One region of the Pseudomonas phytophila genome, then DNA from elsewhere that is predicted to be linked to it. Evidence: predicted binding sites of a transcription regulator. Region 1 holds the regulator's gene; the other holds the start of a gene.

Evidence for each region. The regulator sigma-54, encoded in region 1, starts transcription at its own class of promoters, with help from an activator protein. The targets are predictions, from matches to a motif close to ANTGGCATNNANNTTGCTNT.
Region 2: a site for sigma-54 is predicted at 7,687-7,706, ahead of K3169_RS12510 (CmpA/NrtA family ABC transporter substrate-binding protein). Genes of this name have one in related genera too.

What each region holds. Positions count from the first base shown of each region.
Region 1 is NZ_CP081201.1:1,249,376-1,258,997, reverse strand. Features, by position in the region: gene K3169_RS05480 (phospholipid-binding protein MlaC) at 1-28, opposite strand, end outside; gene mlaD (outer membrane lipid asymmetry maintenance protein MlaD) at 40-507, opposite strand; gene mlaE (lipid asymmetry maintenance ABC transporter permease subunit MlaE) at 507-1,304, opposite strand; gene K3169_RS05465 (ATP-binding cassette domain-containing protein) at 1,304-2,113, opposite strand; gene K3169_RS05460 (KpsF/GutQ family sugar-phosphate isomerase) at 2,401-3,375, shown strand; gene K3169_RS05455 (KdsC family phosphatase) at 3,389-3,913, shown strand; gene lptC (LPS export ABC transporter periplasmic protein LptC) at 3,927-4,499, shown strand; gene lptA (lipopolysaccharide transport periplasmic protein LptA) at 4,486-5,031, shown strand; gene lptB (LPS export ABC transporter ATP-binding protein) at 5,032-5,757, shown strand; gene K3169_RS05435 (RNA polymerase factor sigma-54) at 5,943-7,436, shown strand; gene hpf (ribosome hibernation-promoting factor, HPF/YfiA family) at 7,568-7,876, shown strand; gene ptsN (PTS IIA-like nitrogen regulatory protein PtsN) at 7,889-8,353, shown strand; gene rapZ (RNase adapter RapZ) at 8,356-9,213, shown strand; gene K3169_RS05415 (HPr family phosphocarrier protein) at 9,230-9,502, shown strand; gene K3169_RS05410 (helix-turn-helix domain-containing protein) at 9,594-9,622, shown strand, end outside.
Region 2 is NZ_CP081201.1:2,788,756-2,798,377, forward strand. Features, by position in the region: gene K3169_RS12485 (nitrate reductase) at 1-823, opposite strand, end outside; partial or broken gene K3169_RS12490 (NAD(P)/FAD-dependent oxidoreductase) at 853-2,052, opposite strand; gene K3169_RS12495 (bifunctional protein-serine/threonine kinase/phosphatase) at 2,412-4,070, opposite strand; gene K3169_RS12500 (nitrate/nitrite transporter) at 4,079-5,290, opposite strand; gene K3169_RS12505 (ANTAR domain-containing response regulator) at 5,713-6,288, opposite strand; gene K3169_RS12510 (CmpA/NrtA family ABC transporter substrate-binding protein) at 6,302-7,510, opposite strand; gene K3169_RS12515 (quinone-dependent dihydroorotate dehydrogenase) at 8,701-9,622, shown strand, end outside.

The sequences.
Region 1 (9,622 bases):
ACAGACCACGGCGCACGATAGAGATCATGTAAAAGCTCCTCATTTAGCGTCTTTACTCACGGTATTGAGCAGGAATTTTCCGATAAGGTCTTCCAGCACAAGCGACGACTGCGTGTCATGGATGGTACTGCCATCCTTAAGCAACCCATCGTCGCCACCTACGCTGATACCCACATATTTCTCACCGAGCAAGCCAGCGGTCAAAATCGATGCAGTGGAATCGAGAGGCAGGTTATTCACCTTCTTCTGGACTTCCATGGTCACCCGACCTGTGAAGGTGTCGCGATCAAGATCAATCGCCGTGACCTTGCCAATTGTGACGCCAGCCATGCTCACCTTGGCTCTGACAGTCAAACCGGCAATATTGTCGAAATTTGCATAAAGTTTATAAGTATCAGTGCTGGCGCTGGAGCTCAGACCGCTGACGCGCAGGGCAAGCAGGAGCAAAGCCAGAATCCCGGCCAGCAGGAACAGGCCTACACCTGTTTCGATGGTGCGGTTTTGCATCAGAAATCTCCAAACATCAAGGCGGTCAGAATAAAGTCCAGGCCCAGTACGGCCAAGGAGGCATACACGACTGTTTTCGTCGTGGCACGACTGATCCCTTCTGAGGTGGGTTCGCAGTCGTAACCCTGGAAAACGGCAATCCAGGTCACAACGAACGCAAATACGACGCTCTTGATGACGCCGTTAATCACATCATCAACGAAAGAAACGCTGTTCTGCATGTTTGACCAGAAAGAGCCTTCATAGACACCCAGCCAGTCGATCGCTACCCAGGAGCCTCCCCAGATACCCACTACGCTGAAGATCATGGCCAGCAGCGGCAGGGAAATGAACCCGGCCCACAGACGTGGCGCAACGATGTACTTGAGCGGGTCAACACCGATCATTTCCAGACTGGACAACTGCTCGGTCGATTTCATGTTGCCGATCTCGGCGGTCAATGCCGAACCTGCACGGCCAGCAAACAGCAACGCCGTAACCACAGGCCCCAACTCTCGCAAAAGCGTAAGGGCAACCATTTGCCCGACTGCCTGCTCCGAACCGTACTTGGTCAGAATGCTGAAACCCTGAAGCGACAGCACCATGCCGATAAACATGCCCGATACGACGATGATCGCCAGGGACATGACACCGACCGAGTAGAGCTGCCTGACCAGCAACTGAAAGCTGCCGCCAATCGAGCTCCGCCCCAGCAAGGCGTGAACCAGAAAAATCGCCGAACGCCCGAGTACCGCCAGGATATCGATTGCGGCACGGCCGAGAAGGCGTACTCGCTCCATTAATGACTTCTTGCGCATCAGCGCTTCCCCAAAAGATCTTCGCGGTAATCCGGCGCAGGATAGTGAAACGGCACCGGGCCGTCCGGGTTGCCGGTCATGAATTGACGAATGCGCGGATTGTCCGAGCCCATCAGTTCTTCGGGTGTCCCCTGCCCCAGCACCTGACCGTCGCCGACAAGATAGAGGTAGTCAGCAATACTCGCCGTTTCGTCCAGATCATGGGAGACCACAACACTGGTGATACCGAGCGCATCATTGAGCAGCTTGATCAGACGAACCAGCACACCCATTGCAATGGGATCTTGCCCCACGAATGGCTCGTCGTACATTAGTATCTGGGGATCGAGGGCAATCGCACGAGCCAGCGCCACGCGACGCTTCATGCCACCTGACAGTTCGTCGGGCATCAACTCGATGGCACCGCGCAGTCCCACTGCCTGTAACTTGAGCAGGACAATGTCACGAATCATTTCTTCCGGCAGCTCTGTATGGACCCGCAACGGGAAGGCAACGTTCTCGAACACATCCAGGTCCGTAAACAGTGCACCGCTCTGGAACAAAACGCCCATGTGCTTGCGCGCATCGAACAAATCGCTGCGCGACAAGGCGGGCAGGTTCTGACCGTTGACCCACACTTCGCCAGCAGAAGGCCGTAGCTGGGCCCCCATCAAACGCAGCAAAGTAGTTTTGCCACTGCCCGAAGGTCCCATGATGCCGGTGACTTTGCCGCGGGGAATACGAATATCAACATTATCGAAAATGCTGCGCGTACCGCGCCTGAAGGAAACGCCCTTCAGCTCGATCGCGTAGGCGTTATCGGCGCTCATCTAAACTCCTTGCGATACAGCCTCACGTTCAGCTGCCGAGTCCCTGTCGGGAGACATGCTGTCTCGGTGGGCGGAACAAGCCGCGAACTATACCACTGCGACAAGGCGTCGCCAAAGCGCCAAAACGATCAATCAATATCGCCATACACAATTTGCGACACTTCCTGCAAATGAGCTCGACCTATCGTCATACAGAACGTTTAAACGCAAAGCTCGACGATCAGACGTGAGGGAATCGCGCATTACCGCTATAATCGCCGCCTTTTAACCGGCCAACCGATTTTCACATGAACCAATCCAGCGACCTGATCCAGTCAGCACAACGCACCATCCGCCTTGAAATCGAAGCCGTGGAGGGGTTGTTACCTAATATCGACGCGGATTTCATCAAGGCCTGCGAGATGATTCTCGCGAGCAAAGGACGCGTTGTTGTGGTGGGCATGGGAAAATCAGGCCACATCGGAAAAAAGATCGCCGCCACTCTGGCGAGCACCGGCACCACTTCGTTTTTTGTTCACCCAGCCGAAGCCAGCCACGGCGACATGGGCATGATCACTTCCGGTGACATCATCCTCGCCCTGTCAAACTCGGGAACAACGGCTGAAATCGTTACATTGCTGCCCCTGATCAAACGCCTTGGCATCAAGATGATCAGCCTGACGGGCAATCCGGAGTCAACCCTGGCTGAAGCTGCCGACGTCAACCTCAATGCTCGTGTAGAGCATGAGGCCTGCCCACTGAATCTGGCGCCTACCTCTTCGACAACTGCAGCACTGGTCATGGGCGATGCTCTCGCAGTAGCACTGCTGGAAGCCCGCGGTTTCACGGCTGAAGACTTCGCGTTCTCGCATCCCGGTGGTGCTTTAGGCAGACGCTTGCTGCTCAAGGTCGAGCACGTCATGCACAGCGGCGAACAACTGCCACAAGTACAGCGCGGCACTCTGCTGCGCGACGCGCTGATGGAAATGACCCGCAAGGGACTGGGCATGACCGCAGTTATCGAGGCCGATGGACGACTGGCCGGGATATTCACTGACGGCGACCTGCGCCGCACTCTGGATCGTCCGATTGATATTCGCCTGGCAACCATCGATGACGTGATGACCGTTCACGGCAAGACAGCCCGCCCTGAAATGCTCGCGGCTGAAGCATTGAAAATCATGGAAGATCACAAGATCGGTTCACTCATCGTCGTTGACGAAAATGATCATCCGGTCGGAGCTTTCAACCTGCAGGACCTGCTGCGCGCAGGCGTCATGTAATGGAGATGCGCAAATGACTACCGATCTGCTGCAACGCGGCAAAAATATCAAACTGGCCATCTTCGACGTCGACGGCGTACTGACCGACGGTCGCCTGTACTTCCTTGAGGACGGTAGCGAATTCAAGACTTTCAACACGCTGGACGGCCAAGGCATTAAAATGCTGATCGCCTCTGGCGTGGCAACGGCCATTATCAGCGGCCGCAAGACCCCAGTGGTTGAACGCCGGGCAAAGAACCTCGGTATTGAACATCTTTATCAGGGCCGTGAAGACAAGCTGGTGGTTCTCGACGAACTACTCGGCCAACTCGGTCTGAATTACGAACAGGTCGCCTATCTGGGTGATGATCTGCCAGACTTGCCAGTCATTCGGCGTGTCGGCCTGGGCATGGCGGTGGCCAATGCCGCTACTTTTGTCCGGCAACATGCCCATGGCATTACCCTGGCGCGCGGTGGCGAAGGCGCAGCGCGCGAGTTCTGTGAATTGATCATGAGCGCCCAAGGCAGTCTTGAAGCCGCCCACGCAGCCTACTTATAGACAGAAGCCATTTATGCTTAGCAAACGAATTCGAACGTTTCTGATCCTCGGTGTGCTGGCATTTTTGCTGGCCGCCGCAGGCTATTGGAACATCAGCCCGGAAAGCTTCATGGAGCAACCGGCTGCTACGGTGGACGAAAGCGCCATCGACTTTTACGCAATCAATGCTCACAGCGTGCAGTATCTGCCGGATGGCAAGTTGCAGTACGAAATGACGGCCGACAAGGTCGAGCATATCAAGGCCACCGATGTGACAATGCTGACCACGCCAGACTTGCAGATGTACCGTGGCACCCTGTTTCCCTGGCATATCCAGAGCAAAACGGGTGAGGTTTCCCCTGGTGGTGAGCAAGTCGAACTGATTGACTCGGTTCGCATAGCAAGAACCGACGAGAAAAAACGTACGACCATAATTACCAGCAGTCGAATGACCGTATTCCCGCAGAAGCAATATGCGCAGACCGAGCAAGCCGTTAGAATCGACGGCGCGGGCGGTGTGACTACGGCCAAGGGAATGAAAGCGTATTTGAACGACGGCAGGATGGACCTGCTATCTAATGTAAGAGGACAGTATGAGGCTCGTTAAAACCCTTCCTTTTTTGCTTGGCCTGGGTGCAGCACTGGGAAGCGCGAGCGCCTGGTCCCTGCCGACTGATCGCGATCAGCCGATCCACATTCAGTCCGACGACGCACAACTCGACGACAAGAAAGGCGTTGCTACCTACAAAGGCAACGTAATCATCACCCAGGGCTCGATGAAGATCACCGGCAACACAGTGACCATCACACGTAATGCCCAAGGCGAAGTCGACGTGTTCACATCGGTCGGCAACCTGGCCTACTACGAGCAGAAGCCGTCTGTAGACAAGCCTATCGTTCAAGCCTACGCGATCACCATCCAGTACTACGCTGCGCAGGATCGTATCGTACTGATCGACAAGGCCAAGGTCATCAATGATGGCAACACGTCCGAAGGCGAGAAGATCGTGTATGACACGGTCAAGCAGATCGTCAGTGCTGGTCGTGCCAATGGCGGCAGCAAGGTGACCACGCCACGTCCGCGTATTGACATGGTTATCCAGCCGAAAAAGAAAACCGACCAGCAGAAGGCCCAGTAAATGGCGACGCTGAAAGCCCAGCATTTGGCTAAGAGCTACAAGGGCCGTCAGGTCGTTCGCGATGTGAGCCTGTCCATCGAAAGCGGCCAGATCGTTGGATTGCTGGGGCCTAACGGCGCTGGCAAGACCACTTGCTTTTACATGATTGTCGGCCTGGTTCAGGCGGATCAGGGGCGAGTGTTGATCGACGACCTGGATGTAAGCCACCAGCCCATGCACGGCCGTGCACGTGCCGGTATTGGCTACCTGCCACAGGAAGCCTCGATCTTTCGCAAGTTGTCGGTAGCCGACAACATCATGGCGATTCTCGAGACCCGTCAGGAACTGGACCGGGATGGACGCCGCAAGGAGCTGGAAAGCCTGCTGCAGGAGTTCCACATCACCCATATCCGCGACAATATGGGCATGAGCCTGTCTGGTGGTGAGCGCCGCCGCGTAGAAATCGCACGCGCACTTGCTACCTCACCGAAATTCATCCTGCTCGACGAACCATTCGCAGGTGTGGACCCGATTTCCGTAGGCGATATCAAACAGATCATCCACCATCTGAAAGCCAAGGGCATCGGCGTGCTGATCACCGATCACAACGTTCGTGAAACTCTGGACATCTGCGAGACAGCCTACATCGTCAATGACGGGCAGCTAATTGCCGAAGGCGACTCGGAAACCATTCTCGCAAATCAGTTGGTGAAAGAGGTCTACCTCGGTCACGAGTTCCGCCTGTAAAAAGAACTGCGGTGCCCGGCTTTAAAGGCGGGCATGCCTGGTTGTTGGTGCTGATGGTTATTAAATGCCAGCATCCCCTAGGCAAACACTTCAGTTTCAGGCATATAATTTGCTTATGTACGCGCCCAGGCGCTCGGTAGTGGATGGCGCATGTGCGCCGGCGAATAAGGTGTTAAGCCCCAGCCATGAAACCATCGCTAGTCTTGAGAATGGGCCAGCAGCTGACGATGACGCCGCAGCTGCAACAGGCCATCCGCTTACTCCAATTGTCGACACTGGACCTCCAACAGGAGATCCAGGAGGCACTGGAGTCGAACCCTATGCTGGAACGCCAGGAAGAAGGCGACGATTTCGACAACGCTGATCCACTGGCTGACAACGTCGAGCAGAAACCTAATCCTGATGTCCAGGAGCCGACTTATCAGGAGCCGGCGCCTACTGTGGACAACCTTGAGGAGGGCGACTGGAGCGAGCGCATCCCCAACGAGCTGCCCGTCGACACCGCGTGGGAAGACGTCTACCAAACCAGCGCCAGCAGCCTGCCCAGCAACGACGATGACGAATGGGACTTCACCACTCGCACTTCTGCCGGTGAGAGCCTGCAAAGCCATTTGCTCTGGCAGTTGAATCTGGCGCCGATGTCCGACACCGATCGCCTGATCGCCGTGACGCTGATCGACTGCATCAACAATCAGGGTTATCTGGACGAGACGCTGGAAGAAATCCTCGACGCCTTCGATCCCGAGCTTGATATCGAGCTCGACGAGATTGAAGCCGTGCTCCACCGCATCCAGCAGTTTGAACCCGCCGGCATCGGCGCGCGCAACCTTAGCGAATGCCTGCTGCTGCAACTGCGTCAGCTACCTGCAAAAACCCGTTGGCTCAGCGAAGCACAGCGCCTGGTCAGTGACTACATCGACCTGCTGGGGAGCCGCGACTACTCGCAGCTCATGCGCCGCATGAAGCTCAAGGAAGATGAACTGCGCCAGGTCATCGAACTGGTGCAAAGCCTCAACCCTCGCCCGGGTTCGCAAATCGAGTCCACCGAAGCTGAGTATGTGGTACCGGACGTCATTGTGCGCAAGGACAACGAGCGGTGGCTGGTTGAGCTCAATCAGGAATCGGTCCCACGCCTGCGTGTGAATCCGCAATACGCCGGGTTTGTCCGCCGCGCTGATACCAGCGCCGATAACACCTTCATGCGCAATCAGCTGCAAGAAGCACGCTGGTTCATCAAAAGCCTGCAGAGCCGCAATGAAACCCTGATGAAAGTGGCGACACAGATCGTCGAGCACCAGCGCGGCTTTCTTGAGTATGGCGATGAGGCGATGAAGCCACTGGTCCTGCATGACATTGCAGAGGCCGTAGGCATGCATGAGTCGACCATTTCTCGTGTAACCACGCAGAAATTCATGCATACCCCCCGTGGTATTTACGAGTTGAAATATTTCTTCTCGAGCCATGTAAGCACCTCCGAGGGCGGTGAATGTTCATCCACAGCCATTCGGGCGATCATCAAAAAACTGGTTGCAGCGGAAAATCAGAAAAAGCCGTTGAGTGACAGCAAGATCGCTGGTTTACTGGAGGCACAAGGCATTCAAGTAGCCCGTCGCACAGTAGCCAAATACCGCGAATCTCTTGGCATTGCGCCGTCGAGTGAACGCAAGCGACTGATGTGACGAGAGGTACCGTAGCAACCGTGCGAGCGTTGGCCCGAGGCGGTTTCTACACAACCCGGTTGCTAGCCACAGCGTTCCAGTGGCAGGCAAACGCCTGCCTCTTTATGCACTGGCAATAAGGAGAAAGCGGTATGCAAGTCAACATCAGTGGACATCAACTGGATGTGACCGACGCCCTACGCGACTACATCACCGAAAAACTCGGACGACTGGAGCGCCACTTCGACAAGATCACTAATGTGCAGGTCATCATGGAGGTCGAGAAGCTCAAGCAGAAAATCGAAGCCACCCTGCACATCCCCGGCTCAAAGGTCGTCGCCAATGCGGAACATGATGACATGTACGCGGCAATCGACCTTTTGACCGACAAGCTGGATAGACAACTGCTCAAGCATAAGGAAAAACAGCTAAGCCTCCTTCAGGGTGCAACGGCTCGCTGATACCCCCAAAACATGATCCGACTAGAAAATATCCTGACCCCCGGCCGTTCACTCGTGAACGTGCCGGGCGGCAGCAAGAAAAAAGTCCTCGAACAAATTGCCAACCTGATCGGCAAAGAAGTGCCTGATCTGGATTCGGACGACGTGTTTTCGAGTCTTATCGCCCGTGAAAAGCTAGGTTCTACCGGCTTTGGTAATGGCATCGCCATTCCGCATTGTCGCTTGAAGGGGTGTGAATCTCCTATCAGCGCGTTGTTGCACCTGAACGCTCCTGTAGATTTCGACGCTATCGATGGCGCCCCCGTTGACCTGCTGTTTGTTCTGCTGGTCCCGGAAGCGGCTACCGATGCACACCTGGAATTGCTGCGCCAGATAGCCAGCATGCTAGACCGCAAAGAAGTGCGTGAACGCCTGCGTAGTGCCCCGAGCAATGAAGCCCTTTATCAGGTAGTACTGGACGAGCAAAACGGTCATTAATCATGCGCATGATCATTGTGAGCGGTCGCTCAGGCTCCGGCAAAAGCACAGCGCTGGACGTCCTGGAAGACAGCGGTTTTTACTGCGTTGATAACCTCCCGGCGGGTCTGCTGCCCGAGTTGGCCGAACGCGCGCTGATCAACACCGAGCTGGCTGAACCGCTGTTGGCGGTGTCTATTGATGCACGGAACCTGCCCAGCCACCTGACCCGCTTCCCACAGATGCTGGAAGAGGTTCGTTCACGCAATATCCAGTGCGATGTGCTTTACCTGGATGCGGATGAATCAACGCTCTTCAAGCGGTTCTCCGAAACCCGTCGCCGTCATCCTCTGAGCAACGCAGACCGCTCGCTGGCCGAGGCCATTCGGGACGAGACCACATTGCTGGGGCCGATCATTGATCTTGCCGACCTGAAGATCAACACCACCCACCTGAATCTCTACCAGTTGCGCGACACCCTCAAGCTTCGCCTGCTGAACAAGCCGGAGCCGGGTACCGCGTTCCTGCTCGAGTCTTTCGGTTTCAAGCGCGGTATGCCCGTGGATGCCGATCTGGTATTCGACGTACGCTGCCTACCTAATCCTTACTGGAAGCCAGAGCTGCGAGAACAATCGGGAAAAGATCAGCCTGTTATCGACTATCTAGCTGCACAGCCTGATGTGGAGGAGATGTTTCAGGACATCTTCGCGTATCTAAACAAGTGGTTGCCGCGCTTTGCTGCCAGCAACCGCTCGTATGTAACCATTGCCATTGGCTGCACTGGCGGCCATCACCGCTCGGTGTACCTGACCGAGCGCCTGGGTCAGGTCCTGCAACAATCCCTCAAAAACGTTCAGGTTCGCCACCGCGACATAAGCTGAAAGGACTTCCCCTGCGATGCCCGCTCTTCAAATCACCATTATCAACAAGCTGGGCCTGCACGCCCGCGCAGCCGCCAAATTCGTCGGAGTCGCCGGCAAGTACCCCTGCCAGATCCGCGTGGGTCGCTCACCGGAAAGCATGGTGGATGGCAAAAGCATCATGGCAGTGATGATGCTCGCCGCTGGCAAAGGCACGGATATTCACCTTTCGACCGAGGGCGAGCAGGAGCAGGCTGCGCTGGATGGTCTGGTTGAGTTGATCAATAACAAGTTTGATGAGGGGGAGTAGAGCGGCGCCCGCGTCAAAAGATTTTCTTGACCAGCCCATCTGTCTGCCGCTAAGATTTTTATCTTAAATTTTAGATAAAACCGAGGCGATTATGGCTCTCCAATTTCATGAAAGCCCATT
Region 2 (9,622 bases), 1.5 Mb from region 1:
CCATTTGCGGCGTGTAATGGTGCACCAGACTTTTCAGTTCGGCGTAGCCTTCGGTGTGCTGATCAATGAAATCCTGATCGACCCAGCCTTCCCACAGCAACAGATGCAGGATCCCGTGAAACAGCGCCACGTCTGTGCCGGGATTGATCGCCAGATGCATGTCCGCCAGATCGCACGTATCGGTTCGGCGTGGATCGATGACGATAATTTTCATGTCCGGGCGTTGGCTTTTCGCTTCTTCCAGGCGGCGAAATAAGATCGGGTGCGCGTAAGCCATGTTGCTTCCGACGATCATCACGCAATCGCTCAGCTCGATATCTTCATAGCTGCAGGGTGGAGCGTCTGCGCCCAGGCTGCGCTTGTACCCCACCACGGCGGAAGACATGCAAAGGCGGGAGTTGCTGTCGATATTGTTGGTGCCTACCAGCGCTCGGGCCAGCTTGTTGAACGCGTAGTAGTCCTCGGTCAGCAGTTGCCCCGAGATATAGAACGCAACGCTGTCAGGTCCGTGCTTGCGGATAGTTTCGGCAAATACATTAGCAGCGTGATCCAGAGCTGTGTCCCAATCCGTGACCGCTCGCGCAAGACTTTTGCTCAGGCGCAATTCCGGGTACAGCGCCCTGGCATTGAGGTCGCCCGTCAGGTGCAAGGTCGAACCCTTGCTGCACAGCTTGCCGAAGTTAGCCGGGTGCACGGGATCTCCGCTGACGCCGATGATGTTGCGTCCGTCATGTTCGATCAGTACGCCGCAGCCGACCCCGCAATAGCAGCAGGTGGATGCGGTGGTTTGCGTCGCGGGCGCCGGGATGCTGGTCAGGCGCATAGCGCGATGTCCTTTTGCGGCGTGGTGGCTTCGCCGAACATCAGTTGGTCACGTAGTCCGCTGATTGATTGCCGGCTGCGGATCAGGCGCAGATACCAGCCGCCGTCCATGGTATCGCCGTACAAGCAAGCGCCCACTAGCACGTTGTCTTTGATTACCAGTTTTTTATAGCGCCCGCTGATGGGGTCCAGCAAAGTGATGGTTTCGGTGCCTTCGCCACCCATGAAGTCCCCGGCAGAAAAAAGGTCAATGCCGGTCACTTTCAATTTGGTCGAAGTGACCGAACCTTTGTAGCGAGCGAAGCCCAGTTGCGCGAGATGATTGGCGCAGACTTTGGCTTGCTCGAACAGCGGTGCTACCAGGCCGTAGGCCGTACCGCGATGACTTGCGCACTCGCCGATGGCATAAATACGCGGGTCGTAGGTTTGCAGGGTGTCATTGACCAGAATCCCGCGATTGCAGGGCAGTCCAGCCAGTTCTGCCAGCTCGGTTGCCGGGCGAATGCCTGCTGCCATGACCACCAGGTCGGCAGGGATCACGTCACCATTTTTGAATTGCACGGCTTTCACCGCGCCTTTGCCGTTATCCAGCAACGCTTCGGTCTGCTCGTTCAGGCGAAAGTGCAGGCCACGGGATTCCAGTGCGGTTTGCAGCAATTGCCCGGCGGTTTTGTCCAGTTGGCGCTCCAGCAGCCATTTGCCGATGTGGACGACGGTCACGCCCATGCCGCGTATCTTCAAGCCGTTTGCCGCTTCCAGGCCGAGCAGGCCGCCGCCGATCACCACCGCATGTTTCCGCGTCTTGGCGGTATGAATCATGATTCGTGTGTCAGCGATATCGCGATAGCCGATCACACCGCTGAGGCCGCTGCCAGGCATGGGCGGCATGAAGGGCGTCGAGCCTGTGGCGATCAGCAGGCGGTCGTAATGCGCGACGGTGCCGTCGTCGGCAATCACCTGGCGTTTCGCGCGGTCGATTTTCACGACCCTGCGGTTGAGCAGCAGCCGAATGTTGTTGCTCAAGTACCATTCCAGATCGTTGAGCACGATGTCTTCGAACTTCTGTTCACCGGCCAGCACCGGAGACAGCATGATGCGGTTGTAATTGGGATGCGGCTCGGCACCGAACACCGTGATGTCGTAGAGCTCGTCGCTGAGTTTGAGCAGCTCTTCAAGCGTTCGAACTCCGGCCATGCCGTTGCCAATCATCACCAGCTTGAGTTTTTTCATTTTGCCTCCGAGAAGCCCGCGAGAGGGTGCTCGACAAATTCTGCACAAACAAAAAAGGCGTCCCGCTAGATAACTAGCGAGGACGCCTTTGTCCGGTCCCGTTCTCTCGGGAAGCTCAGCCTTCGTCTTTGAAGGCTGTAGCGATGTGAGTTGCTTGAGGATAGATATGCAGGGGTTGTGCCAGATAGAGCATGATGTGATGGCTAAACTGTGGGAGCAGGGCTTGCCCGCGATAGGGTTGGACTTTGTTCACTTTAGGCCGCTGCGACCTTATCGCGGGCAAGCCCTGCTCCCACAGGATGTATATCAACGAGTTGCTCACTTTGGTGCGAATTGCACCGTTGCAGGGCAATCACTGCTCAATGACGCATCAACCAGATAACCCCCACCAGATTCACCAGCAGTGAAACCAGTGCAACCGTGCGCCAGACTTTCAGCGGCTCACGCTCCAGCAGCGGCTGTGCGCGTTTCACCATTGGCCGGTGTTCGGCTTGTTCAAGCTCCAGCAACCATTGCTCTGCGGTTTCATAGCGCAGTTGCGGATCAGCTTGCAGTGCCTTGCTCAGATTGTGATCCAGCCAGTCGGGCAGGTCCGGGCGGTACCGGCTGGCTGGCGTGGGCGTACCGAAGCGTCGATGCTGGAATGCTTCGATTTCGCCGTACGGGTAATGCCCGGTCAGCAGGTAATAAAGGGTGACGCCCGCCGCGTAAATATCCTGCTGTGGAGTGGGTTCGTCGCCCTTGAACGCTTCAGGTGCAATGAAGCTTGGCGTGCCTGGCAACTCGCCCGGCATCAGTGTGGAGAGGCCGGGACAGTAAGCGAGACCAAAATCCAGCAGGCGCAACTCGCCGTTATCGTCGAGCAGCAGGTTTTCCGGTTTGATGTCCCGGTGGATGATATTGCGCCGATGCAGCAAGCCCACGGCACGCAGCAGTTGCGTGGCATGACCCAGCCATTGCGCCACGGAGACCGGGCCGTGCTCTTTGAATGATTGAGACAAACTGCGTCCCGGATGCTCACGCATCACGTAATACAGGTGTTGGCGATCTGGTACTGAATGGGTTTCAGGAAAGAAGCGTCCCGCAACCCGGCGCAAAAACCACTCTTCCAGCAGCAATCCCTGGCCCGCACCGGGTTCGTCATGGCGATTGCCTGGAAGTGTTTTCAGCAGCCAGTGCTGGCTTTGCGCATCGCTGACCCGATACAGCAGCGACTGTCGAGACTCGGCCAGCAGACTGTTTATCTGCCAGCCTTCGAAAGGTTGTCCGGGCTTTAGTACTGGCGGCAGCGGCCATTGTTGAAGCTGAATCAGCGCGTCGCCAAGGTCGTCCTGACCCAGCGCATCGACGCGAATCAGCACGGCGCTGGCGTTGTCCTGACTGCCAGCCAGATGCGCGGCGCTGACCAGCGTCTGCACGGCACGATCCAGATCCTCCTGTTCGGCGAGAATCGAGCGAATGCTGGCGTCCCCCAGCGTCGCCCAGACACCATCGCTGAGCAGCAGCAGGCGTTCGCCCTCACGCAGCTCGCCGTCCAGATAATCCATGACCACGTATTGATCCAGGCCCAGTGCGCGTTTGAGCACGTGCTGCATGTCGGGCTGTTCCCAGACGTGGTCTTCACTGATGCGTTGCAGCACTCCGTCGTGCCAACGGTAGGCGCGACAGTCGCCGACGTGGGCCAGCGTGAAGCGCCTGCCACGTAGCACCAGAGCGCTGAGTGTGGTTAGCAAGCCATTGGCCTGCAACCAGCGATTCTGCGCCAGCAGTAGCCGGTCAAGGGATTGGGCGACGCCCCAGGTTTCCGGCGTCGAGTAGTAATCCAGCGCCAGCGCTTGCAAGGTTGATTGCGCGGCGAGGGCGCCATCAACGCATTGACTGACGCCATCAGCAAGGGCAAACAAATAGCCCTTGCTGGCGGCAAGGGCCGGGGCCGGAGTCACCAGGCGCATCGCGTCCTGATTCTCCGCCCGCGGCCCACTGGCGCTGAATTGAGCCAGGCTCAGTTGCAAGCTCATCAAGCGACTCAGACGCGAGCAGCGGTTACTGCTGCCGAACCCCAGGTGGTTCTCCAGCGACGCTTGACGTTAAGCAGGCCGAACCACGCCAGTACGCCAAGAAACGCGAACAACCACAAGCCCATCTGATAATCACCGGTGTGTTGCTTGATCGAGCCCAGACCGGCTGCGAGCAGGAAACCACCGATGCCGCCAGCCATGCCGATCAAGCCGGTCATGACGCCGATTTCCTTGCGGAAACGTTGTGGCACCAGTTGGAACACTGCGCCATTACCGGCACCCAGACCGAGCATCGCTGCAACAAACAACGCCAGTGCCGCCCAGGAACTTGGCAAGTTGAAACCAACGGCCGCGATGCAGATAGCAGCCACCGCGTACATGCCCGCCAGGGTGCGGATACCGCCGAATCGGTCAGCCAGTGCACCGCCCAGTGGGCGCATCAGGCTGCCACCAAAGACGCAGGCTGCGGTGTAGTAACCGGCAGTGACTGGGCTCAGGCCGTATTGGTCGTTGAAGTAGCCGGGCAGGGCGCTGGCCAGGCCAATGAAACCGCCGAAGGTGACGCTGTAGAAAAACATGAACCACCAGCTGTCACGATCACCCAGCGCCTTGAGGTAGTCGCCCATGGACTTGGGTTTCGCCCGCTCCGGCGCATTACGTGCCATCAGCGAAAAAGCGATCAGGGTCAGGACCAGCGGGATGACCGCAAAGCCGAACACGTTGCTCCAGCCAAACGCCGCAGCCAGTACCGGAGCAATCAACGCGGCCAGCACGGTGCCCGAATTACCTGCACCGGCAATGCCCATCGCTTTGCCTTGATGCTCTGCTGGATACCACTGGGAAGCCAGCGGCAGCGCGACGGCGAACGATGCACCGGCAACGCCGAGGAACACGCCCAGCAACAGCGCCTGCTCATAGGTGTGAACGCCCAGATTCCAGGCAGTGAACAGTGCAAGTATTACGATGACCTGACCGATGATCCCGGCGGTTTTCGGCGACAGTTGATCTGCCACGATACCCATCACAAAGCGCAGCAGGGCGCCTGCCAGGATAGGCGTGGCCACCATCAGGCCGCGTTGTTGAGTAGTCAGTTGCAGGTCTGTCGCAATTTGAACGGCCATCGGGCCGAGCAGGTACCAGACCATGAAGCTCAGATCGAAATACAGAAAGGCGGCGAACAGGGTCGGTTTATGGCCGGCCTTCCAGAAGCTTGTATTCATTGAACACCTCATCTGCAAAAAGGAAGATCTGTTGTCTCGGGCACGGACCCGAAACGTAAGGGCTTGAAGCTGGAGAGACTTGCAGGTGGGGCGTCCATAACCTCGGCAGCACCACCGACCCCGATCACTGGGACCAAAACGCAAAAAACGCCGCAACCCGATTCGCGTTGGCGAAAGAGGTGTGCGACGTCTTTGTCGTAAAGTGGGGCAACCGCCGTTGGTTACCTGTGTTGATTAACTAGCAAAAGCTGGGCCAGATGGAAAAAACCTACCCTTCAACTCATTTTGGAATGCATTCCCTTGTGGGAGCCGGGCTTGCCCGCGATAAGGTTCACGCGATCTAAAGTGATTTTGCGTCCAGCCTTATCGCCGGGATGCCGCCCAGACCAATCTACGCTCCCTCAAATCCACAAAACTACGACTCACCCCAACAACTCACTCATCGCAATGATCTGCTCCGCCACCTGAATCAGTTTCTGCTGTTTGCTCATGGCCTGGCGGCGCATCAAGGTATAGGCCTCTTCCTCTTTGCACTCCTTCATTTTCATCAGCAACCCCTTGGCCAGCTCGATGCGTTTGCGCTCGGCCAGTTGCTGGTCCCGTGCCTGAAGTTGTGCACGCAAGGCCTGATCGCTCTCAAAACGGGCCATGGCCACATCGAGAATCGGCTGCAGCCGCTGGGCATGAATACCCTCGACGATGTACGCGCTGACACCGGACTTGATGGCCTGACGCATCACCCCCGGATCATGTTCGTCGGTGAACATCACGATAGGGCGAGGCTGGTCGCGACTGACCATCACCACCTGTTCCATTACATCGCGGCCGGGGGATTCAGTGTCGATCAGGATGACATCCGGGCGAAGCGCTTCAACCCGGGCGGGCAAGTCAATAATCAGCCCGGACTCGTCGATTACTTCAAAGCCCGCTTCACTCAGCGCGGCTTTCAGACGTCCGACTTTTTTTGCCGTGTCATTGATCAAGAGGATACGCAGCATAATCGTCAACTCCTCATTGAGTCACGGCGGCGGCCGCGTCGGCCATGGCGTGAAGCTTGAAGCTGCGGGCATAGCCAGCCGGGTCTGAACCATCCCAGACCTTGCCGTCGATCAGTTGGCTGCTGCGCATCGTTGCCGTCGGAACTGTTATGTCCAGTGCCTCCGCGGCCTGACGATAAAGCGCCAGTTGGTGAACGCCTTTGGCGACATTGAGGTAGTCCGGATCTTCACGCAGCAAACCCCAGCGGCGGAACTGCGTCATGAACCACATGCCGTCGGACAGGTATGGCAGATTGACTTCGCCATTGCCGTGAAAGCGCAGAGCGTGATGGTCTTGCCATTGGTTACCCAAGCCGTCGCGGTAATCACCCAGCAAGCGGGGTTCGATATAACTGGCGGGAGCGTCCAGATAGTCCGCGCCGCTAAGCAATTGCGAGGCGCTGCGACGGTTTTCGTCGCTGGATTCGATGAAGCGACTGGCTTCGAGTACGGCCATGACCAATGCCCGTGCGGTGTTGGGGTTCTGCTCGACAAATTCCCGGGTGCAGCCAAGCACTTTTTCCGGGTGGTTGGGCCAGATAGCCTGGGTGGTGGCGAAGGTGAAGCCCAGTTGCTGATCCACTGCACTGGCGCCCCAGGGTTCACCGACACAGAAACCATCGATACGACCGGCTTGCAGATGTTCGACCATGCGCGGCGGCGGAACAACCACGCTGGTCACGTCCTGCAAGGGATGAATGCCCTGGCTCGCCAGCCAGTAATAAAGCCACATGGCATGATTGCCGGTAGGGAAGGTCTGCGCGAAGGTCAGCTTTGTGCCGCTTTGGTGCACTTGCTGATCCAGCGCCTCAGGAGTGATCACGCCAGCTTCCTGTAGCGGACGCGATAAGTTGATGCTCTGACCGTTCTGGTTCAGTCCCATGAGCACGGCCATGTCGGTGGCTGCGCTGCCGCCAATGCCTAACTGCACGGCATAGATCAAACCGTAAAGACTGTGGGCCGCGTGCAGTTCGCCACTGACCAGCTTGTCCCGCAGGCTTGCCCATGAAGGCTGGCGCTTGAGGTTCAGGCTCAGGCCATAAGGCTGGGCGAAGCCTTGCGTAGCGGCAACGACTATGGAGGCGCTGTCTGACAGCGGCATGAAGCCGATATCCAGGCTGTTTATCTCTGGCGCATCGCTGCCAGCTACCCAGGCCAACGGGTTTCGTGTGGGTTCGTTCATAAGTGTCATCTGTCCTCTGCCACGACAACTGCGGGTGGAGCGGGCGTGCCCGAGCCAGGCTGGCAGAAATCTTTCATAAAAAAAGCGTCGTTCAATCCTTTGCCAAAAAGCAAAGACGGAACGACGCCATTGTCGATGCATCGGGCCCTCATTGGCACGCTGCTATTAGCTTAAGCCAAGCAAGCGATATGCCAGTGTCATGCTCACTTTGTCGTGGTGCAGTGGATCAGTTCCTGCAAAAGCATAGGTAATCTACATATCTTTTATGTGGGAGTTTGGTGTACATATCCATTACAGCTTTCACTGCTTCTATTGGTTGCGCTTTTACAGCGCCTCACTTTTGAAAGGAGCCGGAAGCCGGCCCAGCCAAAAGTAAGCAAAAGGCTCTTGCCCCACCACTAGGTGCCTCGCCTAGGCTCGGCATGCCCGTAATCCGACATTGCTGCGTGGGGCCGCCGCCACCGGCCATCCATGGCCTGAGGCGGCTAAACCGGCATCCTTGCCGGTTTGCCCCACGCAGCAATATCGAATTCCGGCCGTCGTGGTTTAACGGGGCGCCTAAGATCAAAATCAAAAGCAGATCAAAAGCAAAGCGATACAGAGGTAACACCCCGTACCGGTAGGAGCGAACTTGTTCGCGAGACGTCAGCACGGCCAACGCATTCGATGTCTGACACACCGCATCGCAGCCTTCGGCAGCTCCTACAGAAGCCCGGAAAGTTCACAAATCAGGACGGCTGTCAGGCCGCCGCGCTGTTGATTTTGATCTTAAGCGCCCCGTTAAACCACGCTGGCCGCCCGCAGATTCTGAACCGTGGGCAACCCGGCAGGACGCCGGGTTAGCCGCATTGGGCCATGGATGGCCCGTTGCGGCGGCCCACGGTTCAGGATCTGCGGGCGGGTACACCGAGTGACAGCGAGGTGCCGAGTGGTGGGGCAAAAACGTTTTGCTTACTTTTGCGTTTTTCAAAAGTGAGGCGCTGTAAAAGCGCAACCAATAGAAGCCATGACCGCGGTAACGGATATGTACACAAAGAATCGCTGCATGAATGACGTGCATATACCTATGCCAATCACAGCATCCCAATCAATCAGTTCATGCAAAAGCCTGCAGGCATGCCTCGCACGCAATCGCACAGACGTCTATAATCGCCGCCCTGAATTCAGCTTCTTACGAGCCGCGCCCGCCCATGTATAACCTGGCCCGCCAGTTACTGTTCAAACTTTCCCCGGAAACCTCCCACGACCTGTCGCTTGATCTGATTGGCGCTGGTGGCAGATTGGGCATCAATGGCTTGTTGAGCAAGGCGCCGGCGCGTCTGCCGGTGAACGTCATGGGCCTGGATTTTCCCAATCCGGTCGGGCTCGCTGCCGGTCTGGACAAAAATGGCGCAGCCATCGACGGGTTTGCCCAACTGGGTTTCGGCTTCGTTGAAATCGGCACCGTGACGCCGCGTCCTCAGCCGGGTAATCCCAAGCCACGGATTTTCCGTTTGCCGCAGGCTGAAGCGATCATCAACCGCATGGGCTTCAATAACCTGGGCGTTGATAACCTGGTGGCCCGGGTTCAGGCCGCCAGCTACAAAGGCATTCTGGGTATCAACATTGGCAAGAACTTCGACACGCCGGTCGAGCGGGCAGTGGACGACTACCTGATCTGTCTGGACAAGGTGTACGCCCATGCCAGCTACGTAACGGTCAACGTAAGTTCCCCCAACACCCCAGGCCTGCGTAGTCTTCAGTTTGGTGACTCGCTCAAGCAGTTGCTCGAAGCGTTGCGGGTTCGTCAGGACGCGCTGACCCAATTGCATGGCAAGCGTGTGCCGCTGGCTATCAAGATCGCGCCGGACATGACCGACGAAGAAACCGTCCTGGTTGCCGCTGCGTTGATCGAGTCAGGAATGGATGCGGTGATTGCCACCAACACCACCCTGAGCCGCGTGGGCGTCGAAGGCTTGCCCCATGGTGACGAGGCGGGCGGTCTGTCCGGTGCTCCAGTGCGTGAGAAGAGCACCCATACCGTGAAGGTACTGGCTGGCGAACTTTCCGGGCGGATGCCAATCATTGCGGCAGGCGGGATCACCGAAGGCAAACACGCGGCTGAGAAAATCG